Regions from separate parts of the Paenibacillus vulneris genome, predicted to be linked through region 3. Evidence: predicted binding sites of a transcription regulator. Region 3 holds the regulator's gene; each other region holds the start of a gene.

Region 1 (3,512 bases), on a different contig from region 3:
TTCGCATTTATCAATTTCCGTTTTGATACGCTGGCGAGCTGGGTTGCTGCCATTATTACCCTTTACTCCGGCTTTGATTACTTTATCAAAAATAAACATGTTTTAAACTTTAACGAATAAGAGACAGTAGGAGTATCCTATTGTTTTTTATTTCACGTTATTGCTTATATATAAATTTCAGGGCGCCCCGCAAAGTACCTGAATCCGCCTCGCATCCAAGGCCCCACTTTGTGGGGTTATTTTTATTATGAGGAGTTGTTGCTATGAAAGCGGAAATCATTGCCGTAGGAACCGAATTGCTGCTCGGGCAGATCGTTAATACGAATGCCCAATTTTTGTCCCGCGCATGTGCTGATCTTGGCGTAAGCGTCTATTTTCAAACGGTTGTAGGAGACAACGAGAGCCGTTTGACTGAAGCGATTCGAATCGCCTCCAGCCGAGCTGATCTGGTCATTTGTACCGGCGGATTAGGTCCGACGCAGGATGATTTGACAAAGGACGTGTTAGCGGCTTATACAGGACAGAAATTACATATCCACCAACCGTCGATGGACAAGATCGAGGCGTTCTTCCGAAATCGCGGCGCCCATATGGTAGAGAGCAACAGGCGCCAGGCCTTGATGCTTGAAGGCAGCGATCCGCTTCCTAACGATACTGGTATGGCGGTCGGTGTGGCTCTGACTCACGAACAGACGCATTTTATTCTTTTACCCGGCCCGCCGAAAGAAATGAAACCCATGTTTGAACGCTATGCGTCTGTTTGGATTTCCGCCAAGATGGGGGAGGTTCGGCCGTTATATTCGCGAATGCTTAAATTTGCGGGCATTGGCGAATCGCTGCTGGAGCATGAACTGATCGACTTGATTCAGGACCAAACGGATCCGACCATTGCCACCTATGCCAAGGAAGGTGAAGTGGCGGTTCGCTTGACGACAAGAGCCTCATCCGAGGCGGAGGCGGAGAAAGCATTGGCACCCGTTGAATCAGAAATTCGAAGCAGATTAGGTCAGTATATTTATTCTAACGAGGATATCCCCCTCGAAGAAGAGATCATTCGCCTTATGCAGAATAAACAGCTGAAATTGGCCGTTGCGGAAAGCTGCACGGGCGGACTCGTCAGCGATCTTCTAACGGCTGTTCCGGGCAGTTCTGCGGTGTTTCAGGGCGGCATAGTCGTTTACACCAACGAGTGGAAGAACAGGCTCCTGAGCGTCCCTCTGGACGTTCTGGAAGGAACGGGCGCACCCGGGGCGATCAGCGATGTTACGGCCCGGCTATTGGCCGAAAACCTGCTTAAGCAGTCGGATACGGATTATGCCATTGCCATTACGGGAGTAGCGGGTCCGGGAGAGTCCGAAGGCAAGCCGGTTGGCCTCGTTTATATTGGCGTTGCGCAAAAGCGGGGAGAGACCGTCATTAAGCAGCTTCAGCTTGCAGGAAACCGCGAATTGATTAAGCTTCGCGCAGCCAAAAGCGCGCTGTATCAGCTGTGGAAGCTTCTATAAAAGCTTCGGGATGATTATAAAAATAGTGCTTGTAATTTATTCGTAAGTTGTAATATAATAGGTTTAACGGAAGAACCGTAACAATGCATATATCTTGTTGCGGTTTTTATTTTGACTATCAATCGAATGTATGTTCGCAAAAAATGCTTGGCAATAGAGTGAAAACAAGTTATCATGGAAGTAATTATAAGAGAGAAAAGGAAGTGACCATTGTGTCAGATCGTCGCGCAGCATTGGAGAATGCACTCCGTCAAATCGAAAAGCAGTTTGGTAAAGGCTCTATCATGAAACTGGGTGAATCCACCCATATGCAAGTTGAAACTATCCCAAGCGGTTCGTTGGCTCTCGATATCGCCCTTGGTATCGGCGGCTTTCCGCGCGGTAGAATTATAGAAGTATACGGACCGGAATCCTCCGGTAAAACGACAGTAGCCCTTCATGCGATTGCTGAAGTGCAAAAGGCCGGCGGACAAGCTGCCTTCATCGATGCGGAGCACGCGTTGGATCCACTGTATGCAAGCAAGCTGGGAATCAATATCGATGATTTACTCCTGTCACAGCCGGATACGGGAGAGCAAGCGTTGGAAATCGCCGAAGCTCTCGTTCGAAGCGGCGCTGTCGATATTATCGTCATCGACTCCGTTGCAGCACTGGTGCCGAAGGCAGAGATCGAAGGCGAGATGGGAGATTCCCATGTCGGTTTGCAGGCAAGACTTATGTCTCAGGCATTGCGTAAGCTGTCGGGTGCTATTAACAAATCCAAGGTTATTGCCATCTTCATTAACCAGCTTCGTGAAAAGGTAGGGGTAATGTTCGGAAATCCGGAAACAACGCCGGGCGGACGCGCATTGAAGTTCTATTCCACAATTCGGCTGGATGTTCGCCGCGTAGAGACAATCAAGCAAGGCAACGACATGGTGGGTAACCGTACCCGGATTAAAGTCGTTAAGAATAAAGTGGCACCTCCATTCAAGCAAGCGGATATTGATATTATGTACGGAGAGGGCATTTCCAAAGAAGGCAGCATTATTGATATCGGAAGCGAAATGGACATTATCCAGAAGAGCGGCGCATGGTATTCTTTCAACAACGATCGACTCGGTCAGGGCCGTGAGAATGCTAAGCAATTCCTGAAAGAAAATCCGCAAATTGCTGATATCATCGAGAAGAAGATTCGCGAGAACAGCAATCTGATCATTGCCAACGGTTCTGATCTTCATGATCAAGACGAGGAAGAGGACGATCTGCTGGCATTTGAAGAATAAATCGGAGTGACTATAGTGCAAGGCACCTTTACTTCAAGTATAAGGTGCCTTTTCTACCATATAGGAACAGCTACAAAAGGTCCAGAATAGAGGTTTCTATTTCTTAACATGTTAGCATTTATCAATTTTATGCTTCCCCATAAAGTACCTGAATCAGCTTCGGTTCGAGGTTCCCGCTTTATGAGGTTATTTTATGTTTGAGGTGTTTAGGATTGGATAAAGAAACCGAAGAAGGGATGCACAGCGGGACGATTACCAAGGTAGAGCGGCAAAAACGGGTCAAGGACAGATATAACCTGTATATCGATGAACAGTATACGTTCTCGGTTCATGAGGATATATTGATTAAGTATAGGCTTGTCAAGGGCTCGGTTATCAGTGTCGAGGAGTTCAAGGCGATACTGTATGCCCAAGAGAAGCAGCAAGCCTATCTTTACGCCATTCGGCTCTTATCGTCCCGTCTTCGTTCCGAGCATGAGCTTGCAGCACGTCTTAAGCAAAAAGGATATGAACCTGCGATTAGAACGATCACTATTGAAAGGCTCAGGCAGGAACGGTATGTTGACGACGGATTGTTCGCCGAGCAGCTCACGATGCAGCGGATTCGGTCCCAGAAGAAGGGGCGCAATTGGGTCAAGCAAGAGCTGCAGCATAAGGGTCTCCAGCCGGAGCATATTGTGCATGCGCTCGGCCAGGTTGATGAAGAGACAGAGTATCGCCACGCTTTTGATCTCGCCTATAA
Region 2 (3,512 bases), on a different contig from region 3:
GCGGCTGAAGCGGCTCCGCATGCTTCCGATGAGGAACTGCAAGCATTGAGACGCAAAGCGGGAGATAAAGCCTTCCGGGCTCCCGTGGTGATTGCGATTGCCGTATCGCCTTCAACAGCACCGAAGGTCAATCGAATGGAGGAATTTGCCGCAGCGCATTCCGCGGTTCAGAACATGCTTTTGACTGCACATGCCCTTGGTCTCGGAGCTATATGGCGTTCAGGTGAGCCTGCTTACCATCCGAGAATGAAGCAGGTGTTCGGCTTGAACGAATCGGAAGCGGTCGTCGGATTGATCTATATCGGGTATCCCGATATGCAGCAGCTGCCGGGCAAACGAAAGCCCGCGGCTGATAAAACCGTGTGGATGACAGAGTAAATAAGTTCTCATTCACAAGACAAAGCTCCCTTTGGCTGGAAGCGGAAAAAACTTTCTGCCGAAAGGGGCTTTTTTTGACATTCCTGCAGCTGTCTTATCTGCCAAACTGAGGTTTCAGATATTCATATGAGACTCAATAATTCACATTGATCTGCCCTCTGTCAGAGCTTACTATTATGGTAATAGCTGCAGGAGGGATGAAGAATTGAAGGTTCATTATCGATTTGCGCTTCATGAGGAAGAGACAAGCTCCGATTCGATTCCGCTTCAGGAATCGGCGGCTTACGATGCGGTTAAAGGCTACGGGTATGCAAAAGCGGTCAAGCCGTCTAAAAACGAGGATCTGAGGGATTCCTGGGCAGGGGACTACTTTGCCAAGCCTGTACCGACGCTGCTTGTGGATGTTCCCTATGGAGCCTACAGGGTATCCGTAACCCTGGGGAGCTGGGAGGCACCTTCGTCGACGACCGTCAAGGCGGGATTAGGGAGACTCATGCTTGATAACGTTAGAACGGAATCCGGTCAAATCGAGCGGTCGACATTTGCAGTGCTAGTAGAGGATGGTCAGCTGAAGCTTGCGGTTTCGGGAGAGGCGCCAAGCGTAAGAGCGATCGAAATCGAAAGCGCGCCTCGACTGCCTACCTTATTTCTGGCGGGAGATTCTACAGTCACGGATCAGCCGTCCGGACAATATCCGTACGCCGGCTGGGGGCAAATGCTGGGCAAGTTTCTGGGCCCGGAAATCGCCATATCCAATCACGCGCGGTCCGGAAGAAGCTCCAAGAGCTTTATTACGGAAAACCGGCTGAATAATATTTGGAATAAAATAAAGCCCTCCGATTATTTGCTGATCCAGTTCGCGCACAATGACGAGAAGGACAATGAGGGCGGGACGAAGCCCTTTACCACATACCAGCAATATTTAAAGGAATATATAGATGGAGCCCGCGAGCGGGGAGCCTTCCCCGTACTGGTAGCGCCGATGCACAGACGTTTCTTTGAGGAAAATCACTGTATCCGCAACACCCATGGCGAGTACATTGAGGCGATGCGTCAGCTTGCCGTACGTGAGGGAGTTCCCTTTTTGGATTTAGCGGCCAAGAGCAAGCAATTATTCGAGCGGCTGGGTGAGGAAGCGACCAAGGAAATTTTTATGTGGGCCGACCCCGGAACATGGGCTAATCTGCCTGAGGGAGCTCAAGACAATACCCATTTTTGCGAATACGGCGGAATTGAAATAGCCCGGCTCGTTGTGGAGTGTATCCGGGAAGCCGGTGTATCCCCGCTGATGACGTATTTACGAACCTGATTCTCCGAATCATAGAAATGTTTAAACTCTGGAACCGGAACGCGTTTGCGCCCGGTTTTTTTGTATTATAGGCGATGAAGCGCCGTCTATCGCAAGGAGGGTCCGGTTACGACCAAAAGGCTTAAGCGAATGGGGTGTACTCCCGGGCGCATCTTTTTCAGTCACCATGGATAAGAACGAATGTTCTAAGTTCCCATGGTATGATATACTAATCCAAAACATCCCTTTCCCACGATTCTTTATTTTTTGGTAGAATAGTAGAGTTAGGGAGTTATTTACAGAGGTTGGATAAGCACAGGTTTTACCATCGTTGAGGGGGAAGCGATATGGCGATCCGTTTTGTTCTCGGGAGATCCGGAAGCGGAAAAAGCGACTATTGTTTGCGAAATATAAAAGAAAAGCTGATCGAAGCGCCGAGCGGGAGGCCGATCATTCTGCTGGTTCCGGAGCAGGCAACGTTTCAGGCGGAATATGCGCTGGTCTCTGCACCCGAGCTTGGAGGCACGCTTCGCGCCCAGGTGCTCAGCTTTAGAAGGCTGGCATGGCGCGTCATGCAGGAAGCGGGAGGGACGGCAAGGCTGCCGATAGACGAAACAGGCAAAAAGCTGCTTCTTCATAAAATTATACATAGGCAAAAAGACCGTTTGAAGCTGTTCTCCACTACAGCGGATCAAATGGGTTTCATAGAAAAAATAAACGACTTGTTCAAGGAATTCAAAAGGTACTGTGTGACGTCGGAAGGCTTGTCGCAATTCCTGGAGAGCCCTTCGATGCAAAATCAGACACTGTCAATGAAGGAAAAGCTGCACGATCTTCAGCTTCTATTCGGAGAGTTCGAGCAGGAGCTGTCACGAACCTACCTGGATGGCGAAGATTATTTGACGCTGCTCGCATCACAGCTGTCGCAATCCGAGTACGTGCGCGATGCCGAATGCTGGATCGACGGCTTCCACGGCTTCACTCCCCAGGAATTTGCAGTCATTGAAAGCTTGGCTTCCGTATGCAGTGAAGTGACAATGACACTTTGTCTTAATAGGGAGTACCGCCTTGGCGAGAAGCCTCATGATCTGGATTTGTTTCATCCGACGGCGAGAACCATGCTCCAGCTGCTGGAGAGGATGGATAGGCTGCAGATTCCCGTTCGGGAAAGCATCCTGCTGAATGCGAGTCCGCCGGTTCGTTTTATGGAAAATCCTATGCTGGCTTACATGGAGCAAGCTTTTGAGCATCGGGTGAAGAAGCCCTACAACAGTCCCTTTAAGTCTGCTGCGGAAGGCATTCGTCTGACCGCTGCCGTAAACCGCAGAGCGGAGGTTGAGGGGGCGGCGCGCGATATTCTTAAGCTGGTCCGGGAGGAAGGGGCTCGTTTCCGAGATATTACCGTAACCGTAAGGAACGCGGAAGTCTACGGAGACCTGTTCTCCTCTACATTCGCCGACTTCGGCATTCCTTATTTTTTCGATCAGAAGAGAACGGTGATGCACCATCCGCTGGTGGAGCTGATTCGTTCGTCGCTGGAGGTTATTCTCCATTATTGGAAGTATGATGCCGTATTCCGCTGCGTCAAAACGGATTTCTTTTTGCCGCTCGGCAATGACGATACGGGGATCCAGTTGGATCGCCATGCGATGGACCAGCTCGAGAATTATGTGCTGGCCTTCGGGATTCAAGGAGCGCGGTGGTTCGACGGCAAGCCGTGGACTTATTCGCTGCGCGCCAGTCTTGAGCAGCCGGAGGCAACTGCAAGTGAAGCCGAAGCGGCCTTTTTACATAAAATGAATGTTTGCCGCAGCAGGGTCGCCGAACCGCTGTATGCGTTTCAGGA
Region 3 (9,842 bases):
ATCATAATCGGCAATTCAATCCCCGTCGTCTCCATGGCTTTGCGAACGCCGATACTTCCTGCTTTTACATTCAATGTATCTTGGGATGTCTCAAGCAAAAGGGCGTCGACGCCTGATTCGATTAATGCCAAGGCTTGCTCATAGTAGCTGTCTACCAGCTCATCAAAAGTAACGCCGCCCGTTACCGACAGGGTCTTGGTCGTTGGTCCAAGCGCTCCGGCAACATAGCGCGGCCATTCCGGCGTGCTGAATTTCCGTGCTGCCTCAACCGCCAACCCAGCGGCCCGCAGGTTAAGCTCACGTGCACGGTCCTGCAAATTATATTCAGCCAGTACTACGCTGGTAGCACCGAAAGTATTGGTTTCAATAATATCCGCACCAGCGGCCAAATAAGCTTCATGAATTTTGGAAATGACGTCCGGACGGGTAACGACCAAGTACTCGTTACAGCCATCTAAATCCTCCCCGCCAAAATCAGCCTCGGTCAGATTTTCCTGTTGAATCATCGTGCCCATCGCGCCGTCCAGAATCATAATTTTCTTTTGGAGCTGCTCTTTCAAGGATGGTTTATTCATTGCTCTCTTCCTTTCACCTGCGTCCTTCCGACAACTTCTTCCTTGCATGTCTATTCTATATCCATCATGTATATCACAAAAAGGCGAATAATGTAACCCTAAGTTTAACAGAAACGTTCGTCAATGAAAAGGGATTCCGAACAGGTGTCCATCTGTATTTCTTATAATTCCTATTGGGATAATCGTGAATATCCGATCGACAGATATCAAAAATTGCACTATAATAAGTAAAGAACTAATTTATGATTTGAAAGAGGGATGAGCATGGCAGAAATTCGCATTCGCAGCACTAATGAACGCATCTCCGGCGAAGAAAATGTTAAAGCATTTTTGGATAAGCAAGAAGTATTGTATGAGCATTGGAATCCAGGCAAGCTTCCGGCCCACCTGCAGGAAAAATTTATTCTTAGCGATGAAGAAAAGGCAGAGATCTTATCTACTTTTGAGCCTGAGATCAAAGACCTTGCAAGCCGCCGCGGCTACTTGACTTGGGACATCATCGCACTCTCCGATGCGACTCCGAATCTGGACGAATTGCTGAAAAAGTTCGAGCAGGTTCACACGCACACAGAAGATGAAGTTCGCGCCATTACGGCAGGTAAAGGGATCTTCATTATCAAAGGCACTGATGATGTAGGCTACTTCGACGTTGAGCTGGAAGCCGGCGACGTTATCTCCGTTCCTGAGCACAAACCTCATTTCTTCACCTTGATGGACAATCGCCAAATCGTAGCCGTTCGTTTATTTATTGAAACTGAGGGCTGGATTGCTCATCCGTTCGACGATCCTACCTTCCAAAAGGCCTAACCAAATAACCCCACTCAGTAGGGTATTGGTTCGAAGCCGATTCAGACAATTTGCGGGGAACCCCGATATTATAAAATGGCTGTAATGATTAGAAAAGACCCTCGAACTGAGGGTCTTTGTCGTTATAACAATTAACCAATAGATTGAATAATGCCCTGAATTTCACGCAAGCTTTTGATTTCGTAAGCAGGAATGATTTCATCCGTACGGCTAATTCCATGACGGTTAATCCACATGTTTCGCATGCCTACACGTCCGGAGCCCAAAATATCTGTAGTCAATTTATCCCCAATCATAACTCCTTGATCTGCTGTAATCCCAAGAAGCTCCATTGCATGGTTAAATATAGAGACAGCAGGCTTTCCTTCACCAAAATTCCCGGAAATAATGATATGGTCAAAATATGGGGCCAGATCCGGTACTCCTGCCAGCTTTTCATTTTGCAAATCCGGCGAGCCGTTAGTGAGCAGCAGCAGCTTGTACTTCTCTTTTAACTGCTTCAGCACTTCAAAGGTTTCTTCATAGACAATCGGCCGGTTACGACGCTCAGCTGGAAACAGCTCGCCCAAGCGGTAGCCCAGCTCAGGGTCATCGATGCCCAATGCTTTAAGTCCGCGTGTCCAGGATTCCGTCCGGTAGGTCGGAGCGAGCTTCTGCAGCTTGCGGAAGTTCTCGTTCTCGCCTTCGGTAAAATTAGCCCAGAGTCCCTCAAACGGATTAATTCCGATCATTTTCGTAAATGGAAATGTTTCGTAAGATTCATATAAAGCACGCGCTTCCTTACGAACCGCTTCCTCCAAAGCCGCAGGGTCCAGAGAATAATGCTTGGCCGCTTCCTCGCAAGTCGCCTGGAAAGCTTCCTTTACGCTCCGGTCATCCCACAACAGCGTATCGTCCAAATCAAATAAAACCGCTTGAATGCTCATCCTAGTCTTCCATCCTTTTCCCCATAAAATCTGTAGTGGTTCCCGTCGAAGCCATTGATTATTCGTTCTTCAGCTCTACATGATTCCGAGCCGCAAATTGCTTAAGCTGCTCCGACAACTCTTCCATATTAAATTGGTGGAACAATTTCGTAAATACCCATTTGTTTTTGCCCGTAGTCAAAGCTATCGCTACAGCGTCTTTTTGAATAACGATTTCCTGGATCTGCGCAGGCTCTACCCGCCGATCGCCTCCAAAACGCCGCGAAACGAGGTAGTCCTTACCGACCTTGAGGAAGGGCCGGCGTACCAGGAAAATAAATAAACCTAAGACCATATAGCTCCCGCCGGTCACCCAATACAAACTATCGTTCTGGTAGTTATTGCGAAAAGCGATAAAGCAGAAAATGCCGACGCAAACCAGCAGTAAAGGCATGAACCAGCTTCTCCCGCGTAACGTAACCGCTCCGTCCGAGGAGGATTCGCTCAATAAAGGCTTGCCTTGCTTGGCCCGGGCCTTATTGACCTTCTTAGAGTTTTTAAGAACCATCCGTTCCCATTTACGAGACATATCTCAATCTCCTTATAAAAGTACTGTATGAATACGCCAAAAAGTTGGAGTACCCGGAGTATCAAGAAGGCAGATACTACCAAACCATCCAACATAGGAATCATCTATTCAGTTATCGAAACATGAGCCAGTGCGATATCCCGGTGTATAAACCGGATCTTGTATTATCGTCATACCCAAGACTTGCTTGGAAAATGCCATATTGCTCTGCTCCACTGCTCCAAACTGCATGAAATGAAGTCCCCCTAATTATTGCTTGTTGTCATCATCAACGAATTTGATGTTCTCCAGCTGGTTGCGCAAATTGCTCTTAAATGCGTTAATATAACGCTTTCTAAGTTCGTTGCGTTCTTCGAGCTCTTCGTCTGTCAGCCCCACTGATTTCGCTTTGCGTGCCAACTCATTAATCCGTTTAATGTACTGATCGTGTTCCATTTCGTTCATTGTAATCCTCCTGGTCATGTCAGGCTTGATTCAGGCGCATTCCGGCTCTTTCTCAAGCACAGCTAAAAATGCATCAAATTATACTTTGACATTACAGGATTCGATTGTCAAGTGCAGTCGAAACAGAAGTAAGAACAACAAGGCTTAAGGCAGAACCAGGACTTGACCTACTTGAAGTACATTAGACTTCAAGTCATTCACTTTCTTCACTTCGTACATATAGTCACGGACATTGCGTCCCTTTCCCGCGTACTTGCTCGCAATCCCCCATAGCGTATCTCCTTTGACGACTTCGACGGTTTGCTCCAGATGGCTTCCGGTGTCAGCCGCAAATGCGTCCGAATTCCCGCCAATAAAGGAAAGGCAAATGCTGGCTATCAGGATCACTAACGCAATGACAAACAGCCCCCTCATTCTCCTCTTGGTACCGTTGGGATTTTCCCCTCTCCGTCTGTTTCCTTGCACCGAGACAACCGAGTTTGTAAGTAATTGTTCATTCATATACATGATCACGACCCCCAAACATTTGTTCTGTTTTTATAATAACGCGAACATTTGTTTGTGTCAATGCTATTTTTCGAACTTATGTTTGTACGAACTCCGGTTCTGTGATATAATTTGGTTAATTATTACCAATACTGGAGTGATACTTGATGAGCAAACTATCCAATCGGCAGCTGGCGATATTGGAATTTATTAAGAACGAAGTGAAAGATAAAGGCTATCCTCCATCCGTACGTGAAATTGGAGAAGCCGTTGGACTAGCCTCCAGTTCGACTGTTCACGGACATTTGGAGCGTTTGGAGAAGAAGGGTCTGATCCGCAGAGACCCTACCAAGCCTCGCGCTATTGAAATTACGGATGGCTCATCGACGGAAGGAAGCCAATTCGCTCTTTCCGTTTCCAGGGTACCTTTGATCGGACGCGTAACAGCTGGTGTACCTATTACGGCTACGGAGAACATTGAAGACTACTTCCCTCTGCCTTCGCATTATGTCGGAGATCATAACGTGTTTATGCTCAGCGTAATTGGCGACAGTATGATTGATGCAGGGATTCATAACGGGGACTACGTCATTGTTCGCCAGCAGCAATCGGCTAATAATGGAGATATCGTCGTTGCCATGACGGAGGATGACGAAGCCACGGTCAAGCGCTTCTTCAAGGAGAAGGATCATATCCGCCTTCAGCCGGAGAATTCCACCATGGAGCCCCTTCGACTCAAGCATGTGACCATTCTTGGCCGTGTTGTAGGCGTATTTCGCGACATTCACTAAGATGATTCCCAAGTATAACGGAAGGAAGCCAAGATGCAGGCGGCACCTGTACCTTGGCTTCTTTTATATTCCTTCTATTTATGCAAACGGCCTGTAACGAACCCGCCGATATGCCGTATAGCCTCCTCTCCTTCCGGCAAGATGCCTGCCAATTGCTGAAAAACGCACCACATCTGATCCCAAACCTCCAACGTGACATCAACCCCGGAAGCCCTTGCTTTGTCTGCCAATCGGGTACATTCGTCGAGCAGCACCTCTTGATCCCCTACTTGAATAAGTAAGGGAGGCAGTCCTTGCAGATTCTGGTTTAATGGCGACATTAACGGCGGCTTGGGCGATAAGGAGCCCAAATAATACTCCGCACACAACCTGGAGCTTTCCAGGCTACCTAGCGGGTCCGAGCTCGCATGGCTGATATAGGATTCACTATCAAAGTATATGAAGTCCGTATGGGGCGACAGCAGGAAAGCTCCAGCCGGCAGCGGGTCCCCTGCATCACGTAAAGTCAATAAAGTCATCAATGCCAGGCAGCCGCCGACAGAGTCTCCCCCAAGCATGATTTGCTTGCTGGGTATTCCCTGCTGCATCAGCCAACGGTAGGCTGCTAAACAATCTTCATTAGCTGCAGGATAACGATGCTCAGGAGCAAGACGGTACTCAATGACAAGCACTCGGGTACGGCTCTGTTCGGAGATTCGGGCCGCCAGATCCCTATGGGTATCGCATGAGCCCGAAATAAACGCGCCTCCATGAAAGTACAAGATGGCGTCATTACCATCTTCGGCCGCCTCTCCGGCCAAAACCCATTCCCCTTGGATATGGCCGACCATAACTCGTTCCGTCTTCACACCAGATAGCTTGGGCAGCGCTTGAACTGCCTCCCTTTCCTCCGAGCGAATTTGTTCTACGGTTTTTCGGGTAAAGGTAAACGATTGCCTGAGATGCTGCTTAATGGCCGCTAGAGTTTCCTTGCTGGATGATTTCATGTCATTTCCCCCCACATTTTAGTACTGAATATTCAGTATTAATAAATTAAAAAAAATTACTGATGATCCTTATGGTAAGCTCCATGTGAAGACATGAAAATGGAAAGGAATAATTCATCAAACCGCTTCTTCTCAATATCAAAATAACGAATCCACGATTCCGAATAGCATAAATACGCGAACAGAGGGATAATCCCCGTAAAAAATTCCGCGATCCGTCTTTCGTCAGGATCATACGCTTGATCTGTCTCGGCAAGACCCATCCGGGATTGCTCAGCCTGGATCATCGTTTCCACTACTTTATAGATGACAGGCTGTTCGTTGGATTTCTTGAGCGAATCGATAAACATGATACGGATCACATCGGAATTTTGTACCGCAAACTCCCTATAAATCGTCTGCAGCCTGCTTTGCATAGTGTTTGCTTTAGAATCATGAGTATCGGTCTTCGCTATCTGAAGCAGCTCACGATATTCCCGGATGAAATCCTCGTACAACACTTCCAGTATTTGGTCTTTGCTATTAAAATGGTAGTAAATCAAGGATTTGGGAACATGCGCTTCCTCCGCTATTTGATCGATTCTGGCTCCTTCAAAGCTTTTCTCTGCAAATACCCGGGCGGCGGCTTGTAAAATCCGTTTCCTCGCATCGGGTGTGTTCGTTCGTGTCATTTGTTCACCCTCATTTAGTACTGATTGTTCAGTACTAGTATATAACTTTATTTTGCATTTGTAAATATATGGTTTGAAATCACGTTGCTGCGAATCGCCTCTGCCCGCCAGCACATCATAAAAGCCCGGAACCTGAAGGTCCCGGGCCATAGTGAATACTCAGCGAGATTTATCTTAACTTAGTATAGCGTCAAATACTGCTCCCGCTCCCAAGCATGCACTTGAGTACGATAAATATCCCATTCAATCTCTTTCAATTCTACAAAATGCGCCAATGCGTGATCGCCTAGGGCATCACAGATGACATCATCCCGAAGCAGCTCATCCAGAGCCTGCTTCAAATCAACCGGAAGGCTAGGAATGCCCTGCTCCTCGCGTTCCTCTTCGGACATGACATAAATGTTGCGGTCTGTCGGAGGAGGAAGCTGCATTTTGTTCTTAATGCCGTCCAAACCGGCTCTAAGCATGACAGCTAGCGCCAAATACGGGTTGGCAGCAGGGTCCGGGTTACGAACCTCCACGCGAGTGCTTAAGCCGCGGGAAGCCGGAATACGGATCATCGGGCTGCGGTTGCTTGCGGACCATGCTACATAGCAAGGAGCTTCATAGCCGGGCACAAGACGCTTATAAGAGTTCACCGTAGGATTCGTGATGGCCGCAAAGGCGCGAGCGTGATGCAAAATGCCTGCCATGTAATGTCGGGCTTCAGCACTTAAACCCAGTCTATCGCTCTCATCGTAGAACACATTTCTTTTGCCGTTAAACAGCGATTGATGGCAGTGCATACCCGAGCCATTGACGCCGAACAGCGGCTTCGGCATAAAGCTGGCGTGCAAACCATGCTGTCTTGCTACCGTCTTAACAACCAGCTTGAAGGTTTGAATCTGATCCGCCGCTTTAATAGCATCGGCATATTTAAAGTCGATTTCGTGCTGGCCTGGAGCCACTTCATGGTGGGAGGCTTCAATTTCAAAGCCCATTTCCTCCAAGGTCAATACGATCTCGCGGCGGCAGTTTTCACCCAGGTCCATTGGAGCCAGGTCAAAATATCCGCCTTGATCGTTCAATTCCATGGTCGGATTGCCGTTATCGTCGGTTTTGAACAGGAAAAATTCCGGTTCAGGTCCTACATTCATAGCAGTGTAGCCCATTTCCTCGGCTTCCTTCAGCGCAGCCTTTAGAATACCGCGAGGGTCTCCAGGGAATGGCCGGCCATCCGGCAAATAAATATCGCAAATCAAGCGGGCGACCCGATCTTCCGTTACCCATGGGAAAATGACCCATGTACTTAGATCTGGATACAGGTACATATCGGATTCCTCAATACGAACATAGCCTTCGATAGAGGAGCCGTCGAACATCATTTTATTGTCCAATGCCTTCTCAAGCTGGCTTACCGGAATCTCCACATTCTTGATCGTCCCCAGCAAATCGGTAAATTGCAAGCGGATAAACCGAACGTTTTCTTCCTTTGCTATGCGCAAAATATCCTCTTTTGTGTATGTTTTCTCAGTCACGGTCCATTTCTCCTCCTTGAGATTATGTAAACTAACAGAGCATGTTCGTAAGACGAACTCTTACACAATCGAAAGAACATGCTCTAGAGAAGCTTTTATTTCTTGAAGAAGCGCGATAGCTCGCCTTGGATCAAGGATACTTGACCCGGCCGCTTGCCGCCGCCTAACAGCTGCTGCTTCAGCATGCGGTGCAGCTGGGTATCCGTTAATTCTCTTCGCTTCACTTCGGACTGTTCGTTCAGTACAGTTGCTTCCTCCGAATCCTTGGAGACAGGCAGGAGCACTTGCTTAATGCCAGCAATGTTGACCCCTTTTTCGATCAAGTCCTTGATTTCCAATAAACGCTCTACATCATTAAAGGAATATAGCCGCTGGTTGCCTCCGGTTCTTGCCGGAATGACAAGCTCATGCTGTTCATAATACCGGATCTGCCTAGCGGTCAGATCGGTCAATTTCATTACGATTCCAATCGGAAAAAGCGCCATATTACGGCGAATATCATCACTCATGACCTGTTCACCCCTGTAATCTAAAAACCTAGCTTCATTGTAACCTCACTACATAAATGTGTCAAGTTATGTTAGGTTTATGAAATGTGTCAGCATTAATTACAGTAGGCCGCGGTCTATCATATTTTGCAATGCGGTAAGCACACCCAGCTTGCAGTGGGAATAGGTTAGCCCGCCCTGCATGTAGGCAATATAAGGCTCGCGGATAGGCGCATCGGCGGACAGCTCCAGGCTTCCCCCTTGAATGAAGGTGCCTGCAGCCATGATGACCGGGTGCTCATAGCCTGGCATATCCCAAGGCTCCGGAACGACATGCGCATCCACGGCGGCCGCCTGCTGAATCCCTTGTACGAAGGCAATCAGGTGCCGGTCGCTTGTAAATTGAATCGCTTGAATCAAATCGGTTCTAGGATCATTCCAGTGAGGATGCGTGGTGAAACCAAGCTGTTCAAACACGGCTGCCGCAAAGATCGACCCCTTCACGGCCTGTCCGACCAAATGGGGCGCCAGAAAGAAGCCCTGGTACATACTGCGAATCGTGCCCAGCATAGCTCCAACCTCGCCGCCAATACCGGGAGCCGTCAATCGGTAGGAAGCCAGCTCTACGTATTCGCTTTTACCGGCGATATATCCTCCCGTAGCGGCAAGACCTCCGCCGGGATTTTTGATCAACGAGCCCGCCATCAGATCTACACCCACTTGAGTTGGCTCCATCAGCTCGGTAAACTCGCCATAGCAATTATCTACGAATACGATTACGTCCGGTTTCAGCTGCTTGACAAAACGCACCATCTCACCGATTTTCTGCACCGTAAAAGACGGTCTCCACGAATAGCCGCGGGACCGTTGAATGCCGATCACTTTCGTTTGTTCTGTAACCCGTGTACGGATTTCATCATAATTAGGCGAGCCGTCCTCTAGAAGCGCCACTTCACCATATGCAATGCCCCAATCCTGCAAGGAGCCTTTCCCGTCGCCAGGATTCCCAATCACTTTATGCAGAGTATCGTAAGGACGGCCCGTAATCATCAGAAGCTCGTCCCCCGGTCTTAGAACTCCGAACAGCGCCGTTCCTATCGTATGAGTCCCGGACACAAAATGCGGCCGCACCAAGGCGGCCTCCGCTCCAAACACCTCCGCATAGACCAAATCCAGCACTTCGCGCCCGCGATCATTATAACCATACCCCGTAGAACCGGAGAAATGGTAATCACTGACCTTATGGTTTTGGAAGGCGCGAATTACTTTCCACTGATTTTGATCCACAATACGGTCGATTTCTTTGACCTTCTCTTCAATAACCTGCTCGGCACGCTCCATCCATGCCGTAATGCGTTCGTTAAACATGCTCCGAATTCTCTCCCTCATTCTGTGCCTGATCCATGGCGTATGCAGCCAATAAATACCCCAGCTTATCATATTCTTTATTGTTCACTCTTACCTGCAGCAGCATGTCGCCGCCATCTACCTCATTCTCCAGCACTTCGCCTACACGATAGACCAGAGAGATCATGTCGCCTTTTTCCGCAGGGATACGGAACGTCTTGCATTCTCCCATAAGC

What was found. The regulator LexA, encoded in region 3, represses DNA repair genes until DNA is damaged. The targets are predictions, from matches to a motif close to CGAACATATGTTCG.
Region 1: the regulator LexA is predicted to act here: its motif matches at 1,629-1,642, upstream of recA (recombinase RecA).
Region 2: the regulator LexA is predicted to act here: its motif matches at 1,861-1,874, upstream of addB (helicase-exonuclease AddAB subunit AddB).

What each region holds. Positions count from the first base shown of each region.
Region 1 is NZ_BAABJG010000044.1:166,087-169,598, forward strand. Features, by position in the region: gene pgsA (CDP-diacylglycerol--glycerol-3-phosphate 3-phosphatidyltransferase) at 1-120, shown strand, start outside; gene ABEA66_RS29925 (competence/damage-inducible protein A) at 264-1,505, shown strand; gene recA (recombinase RecA) at 1,718-2,770, shown strand; gene ABEA66_RS29935 (RecX family transcriptional regulator) at 2,983-3,512, shown strand, end outside.
Region 2 is NZ_BAABJG010000022.1:250,337-253,848, reverse strand. Features, by position in the region: gene ABEA66_RS20980 (nitroreductase family protein) at 1-378, shown strand, start outside; gene ABEA66_RS20975 (rhamnogalacturonan acetylesterase) at 584-1,687, shown strand; gene addB (helicase-exonuclease AddAB subunit AddB) at 2,014-3,512, shown strand, end outside.
Region 3 is NZ_BAABJG010000026.1:5,684-15,525, forward strand. Features, by position in the region: gene metH (methionine synthase) at 1-575, opposite strand, end outside; gene ABEA66_RS22360 (1,2-dihydroxy-3-keto-5-methylthiopentene dioxygenase) at 840-1,382, shown strand; gene ABEA66_RS22365 (HAD family hydrolase) at 1,514-2,308, opposite strand; gene ABEA66_RS22370 (hypothetical protein) at 2,367-2,876, opposite strand; gene ABEA66_RS22375 (DUF896 domain-containing protein) at 3,126-3,311, opposite strand; gene ABEA66_RS22380 (LysM peptidoglycan-binding domain-containing protein) at 3,465-3,827, opposite strand; gene lexA (transcriptional repressor LexA) at 3,974-4,597, shown strand; gene ABEA66_RS22390 (alpha/beta hydrolase) at 4,672-5,583, opposite strand; gene ABEA66_RS22395 (TetR/AcrR family transcriptional regulator) at 5,640-6,254, opposite strand; gene glnA (type I glutamate--ammonia ligase) at 6,434-7,771, opposite strand; gene ABEA66_RS22405 (MerR family transcriptional regulator) at 7,867-8,280, opposite strand; gene ABEA66_RS22410 (methionine gamma-lyase family protein) at 8,380-9,627, opposite strand; gene hflX (GTPase HflX) at 9,620-9,842, opposite strand, start outside.